Regions from separate parts of the Arthrobacter sp. JB02-1C genome, predicted to be linked through region 1. Evidence: predicted binding sites of a transcription regulator. Region 1 holds the regulator's gene; the other holds the start of a gene.
What was found. The regulator Rex, encoded in region 1, represses fermentation and respiration genes when NADH is low (regulators of the CRP and FNR family bind a similar motif). The targets are predictions, from matches to a motif close to CTTGTGAANNNNTTCACAAG.

Region 1 (2,388 bases):
GTCGCTGTAGGCCCAGCAGCGATCCAACTGCAGGCCCTCCGCCTCGGCCACGGCGCGGACGGCCACGGCCTTGGCGGGCCCGTGCAGGATTTCGCCCACCAGCCGGCCGGTGTAGGAACCTTCGTGTACTTCCCCGACGGTGCCGAGCGCACCGGTGAGGCCCAGCCGGGTGGAGATAACGGTGGCCACCTCAATCGGCGTGGCCGTGACCAGCCAGACCTGGCGGCCCATCCGCAGGTGCTGCTCGGCCAGTGCCTTGGTCCCGGGCCAGATCCGTGACTCGATCATCTCGTCATAGACTTCCTCGCCCAGAGCCTCAATGTCACGGACGGTGAGCCCGGAGGCCAGGCTGAGGGCGCTGTCGCGGACGGCGTGGACATCGTCGATGTTCTCGCCGCGGCAGACGAACATCAGCTGTTTCCAGGCGAAGCCGGCCGCCTCCGGGATGGTGAAGGCCCCGCGCTGATGCATTTTGCGGGCCACGTGGAACAGGCTGGCGCCGCGCATCAGGGTGTTGTCGACGTCGAAGAAGGCGGCCTCGCCGTGCTGCGGTGACGCAGCCGGCCGGACGGCCACGGCGACGATCTTCTCCTCGGGCATGCCACGAGTCTAGTCAATGGTGGAGGTCCGGGCGTGCAGTCGACGCACGGCAAAGCGCCGGGCTACCGTGGAGGCATGCCAACTTCCGCACCGCTTCCCCAGGTCGTCCTGATCACCAAGGCCGACTGCCACCTGTGCGCCGACGCGCGGGACGCCGTCGGGCGTGTCACCGCTGCGCTGGGGCTTGGCTGGTCGGAGCAGTCCATCGACGACGACGCCGCCCTCCGCGAGCGTTACGCCGAGGAGATTCCCGTGCTCCTGGTGGACGGGGTGCAGCGGGATTTCTGGCGGATCGATGAGACGCGGCTGACCCGGACCCTGCGGCGTGCGCTGGACGCTCCGGCCTAGCCGCGCCGCGGCCGGACGCCGCCCGCAGGCAGGCCGGTGGCTTTGGGGCGCGAACGGCGCTGGCTCTAGAGTGGAGTCAGAAACGCGACATTACGGAGCATAAGTGACATCGCTGGATTCATCTCCGGACGCCCTGCCCGGGGGAGCGGGTGCTGCCAAGCAAATCCCGCCCGCGGCCGTGGCACGGCTGACGCTCTATCTCCGCGCCCTGACCGCGATGCTGGCCGAGGGCGTGGAGCGGGTGTCCTCCGAGTCCTTGGCGGGGGCATGCGGCGTCAGTTCTTCGACGCTCCGCAAGGACCTCTCCTACGTGGGCTCGTACGGGACCCGAGGCGTGGGCTATGACGTCCAGTACCTCAGCCGCCATATTGCTGCCGCCCTGGGACTGACCCACGACTGGAAGGTCGCAATCGTGGGCGCGGGCAACCTCGGCAAGGCGCTGGCCCGGTACGGCGGCTTCGAATCCCGCGGGTTCGACATCGTGGCGATCCTCGACGCCGACCAGATGGTGGTGGGCAGTGAGATTGGCTGGCTCCGCGTGAGTGACTCTGCGGATCTTGAGGCCGTGGTGCACCGCACCGGGGCGAATATGGCAGTGCTGGCGCTGCCGGCCGCGGCCGCGCAAGGTGTGTGCGACCGGGTGGTGGCTGCGGGGGTGCGCAGTATTCTGAGTTTCGCCCCGGTGATGCTGCAGGTGCCGCCCGGCGTCAACCTGCGCAAGGTGGACATGGCTACGGAACTGCAGATTCTCGCCTACCACGCACAAAGGGCGCAGGACCCGGACGACGCCGACTAGCTTCAGCCGGTCGTTCCGGGTCCCGCGCCCGTTCCGGGCCAGTGGCCTACCGGCCGTAGGGATTCTGCGCGTACGGGTTGGCGAACGGCTGCTGCTTGCGGAAGTACGGGGACGTCGCAGGCAGGTAGAGCAGAACGATGCCGGCGACGCCCGCCAGCACGGCAAGGGTGCCAATGCTTAGTGGGAACAAGCTGAAGAGGGACAGCACCGCGAACACGGTGCCCAGGATCCGGGCCCAGTTCTTGCCCTTGCGGACGTTGAAGGCCACCAGTGCGTACACGGCCGCGCTAATCACGGCGAACACCACGATGGTCCCGACCAGTGCCGGCTTGACCTCATTGAAGTCGATGGAGGCGCCACTGGCGGCCATCTGCTCCTGGAACATGCTCCGCAGGGCGGGGGAGTCCAGGCTGCCGATCGACAACAGGAGCGAGATCAGCCAGATGACTCCGGAGGCGACGATCAGCCAGAACGCGATGTTGACGAGCTTCGGCACGCCGGCGGAGGTCTGCGGCCCGGCGGGGTACTGCGAATAGGGGGACTGGCCGTAGCCCGGTGCCTGCTGCCCGTACTGGGGTGCGTTCTGTCCGTACTGTCCGTACTGCGGCCCGTTTTGGCCGTATTGCGGTGCCTGCTGCCCATAC
Region 2 (2,388 bases), 850 kb from region 1:
GGGCCACGATGAACAGCAGAACCAGAATGATCAGCCATACGACGACGGCGGTGACGTCCATCCGAATCGCTTCCTCGGCTAGCGGAATACTTGCTTCAATTCTCCCACCGGCGTGGCCAAATGGCGCTGCTGCGGCGGGACAGTCGGGGAAGCCGTAGAATGAGCGACGGATGGGTTGGCCAGGCGGCCGCGCGTCACGCAAGTGGCTCGAGGAACGTCCGGGCTCCGCAGGGCAGGGTGGTGGGTAACGCCCACTCGGGGTAACCCGCAGGCCAGTGCCACAGAGAACAGACCGCCTGCCCCGAACCGTGTCCGCACGGGACGGGAGCAGGTAAGGGTGAAACGGTGGTGTAAGAGACCACCAGCTTTCCGGGTGACCGGGAAGGCTAGGTAAACCCCACCCGGAGCAAGGCCAGACAGGACACGTTTGAGGGCTGCCCGCCCGAGTGTCCGGGTAGGCTGCTGGAGGGCGTCGGCAACGGCGTCCGTAGATGGATGGCCGCTACTCCCGCGTCGGCAACAGCGCGGGAACACAGAACCCGGCGTATCGGCCAACCCATCCACCCGCAGACGCAGAAGGGGCCGGCACCGTAAAGGTGCCGGCCCCTTCCGTCAGGACTAGCTGGTGGAACGGCTCTCAGGCTAGGCCCGCCGTTTCACCCAGCCCCAAACGCCCGTGGCGACGAACAAGACCAGTCCGATGATGGCCAGCCAGAGCAGGCCCTTCACCACAAAGCCGAGGATTGAAAGGATGAGCCAGATGACAAGTAGTGCAACTATGAGTCCCATTGGCTCATCGTATTCCACGCCGCGCCCGTACCCCGGTATTGCCGTGTGAGTGATTTCACCATGCCCCGGCTCCGCCTGCCCGCCCCGCCGCCCTAGAATGGTGAATGAACGTAGAGGTTCCGCCGCCGGGTCTGCGTTCGCAGCCGGTGGCTTTCTTTTGCGCTCGCGACAGGCGCGCGGGGTGGACCGAATCCCCGCGCCAGCCAGGTTCCGGACACCCCGCCGGCAGCCGCTTCCACACACGAGGACGTGTGTGGTGGATTTTAGGAAGGTAGTTCTGTGAGCCAGACGTCTGATTCTTGTCTTGATACGTGGATGGGCCGGGAGGCACTCGCCGAGGCGATGATTCCGGTGATCGGCCGGCTGTACCGCGAGAACAACGTGGTGACCTCCATTCACGGACGGAGCCTGATCAACAAGTCCACGATGAACATCCTCAAGGCGCACCGTTTCGCCCGCCGGATGAGCAAGGAAGAGCTGCGCCTCGAAGAGACCGCGCCGCTGCTCGATGCCCTCACCACCTTGGACCTGGGCGCCGCAGCCATCGACATCGCCCGGCTGACGGAGAAGTACCGCGCCGAAGGCGAAGGCCGCAGCCTGGACGACTTCCTGCGCGAGGAGCTGGCCGAGATCGTCGGCAAGCGCGGCGGTGACGACCGGACCAGCACCGACGTCGTCCTGTATGGCTTTGGCCGCATCGGCCGGCTCCTGGCCCGCCTCCTGATCGAAAAGGCCGGCGGCGGCCACGGCCTGCGCCTGCGTGCCATCGTCGTGCGCCGCGGGTCGGACAACGACCTGACCAAGCGCGCCAGCCTGCTGCGCCGTGACTCGGTGCACGGCTCGTTCGAAGGCACCATCAAGGTGGACCTGGAGAACGACACGATCACCGCCAACGGCGTGCAGATCCAGGTGATCTACTCGGACAACCCGGCCACGGTGGATTACACCGCGTACGGCATCCACGACGCCCTGGTGGTCGACAACACCGGGCGCTGGCGCGATGCAGAGGGCCTCTCCCAGCACCTGCAGAGCAAGGGCGTCGCCCGCGTGCTCCTCACCGCACCGGGCAAGGGCGAGTTGAAGAACATCGTGCACGGCATCAACCACGGCTCCATCGACGAGGCGGACAAAATCGTCTCCGCGGCGTCCTGCACCACCAACGCCATCACCCCGGTGCTCAAGGCGATCAATGACCGCTACGGCGTCGTGCACGGCCACGTAGAGACGGTCCACTCCTTCACCAACGACCAGAACCTGATCGACAACTTCCACAAGGGCGACCGCCGGGGCCGCTCGGCGGCACTGAACATGGTCATCACCGAGACCGGCGCTGCCAAGGCCGTGGCGAAGGCGCTGCCTGAACTGCTCGGCAAGCTCACCGGCAGCTCCATCCGGGTACCAACCCCGGACGTGTCCCTCGCGATCCTGAACCTCAGCCTGGAAAACGGCACCAGCAAGGACGAAGTCAACGACTACCTGCGGGAAATGTCGCTGCACTCGGACCTCCGCAAGCAGATCGACTACATCGACTCGCCGGAGGTGGTGTCAACCGATTTCGTCGGCTCCCGCCGCGCCGGCATTGTGGACGGCCTCGCCACC

Region 2: the regulator Rex is predicted to act here: its motif matches at 832-851, upstream of AC3ANP_RS15710 (glyceraldehyde-3-phosphate dehydrogenase).

Annotation. Positions count from the first base shown of each region.
Region 1 covers NZ_CM173235.1:486,491-488,878, reverse strand. The annotation lists gene AC3ANP_RS02330 (HAD family hydrolase) at 1-600, opposite strand, end outside; gene AC3ANP_RS02325 (glutaredoxin family protein) at 676-948, shown strand; gene AC3ANP_RS02320 (redox-sensing transcriptional repressor Rex) at 1,052-1,744, shown strand; gene AC3ANP_RS02315 (hypothetical protein) at 1,791-2,388, opposite strand, start outside.
Region 2 covers NZ_CM173235.1:3,355,518-3,357,905, reverse strand. The annotation lists gene AC3ANP_RS15725 (slipin family protein) at 1-61, opposite strand, end outside; RNA gene rnpB (RNase P RNA component class A) at 172-563, shown strand; gene AC3ANP_RS15715 (hypothetical protein) at 643-789, opposite strand; gene AC3ANP_RS15710 (glyceraldehyde-3-phosphate dehydrogenase) at 1,105-2,388, shown strand, end outside.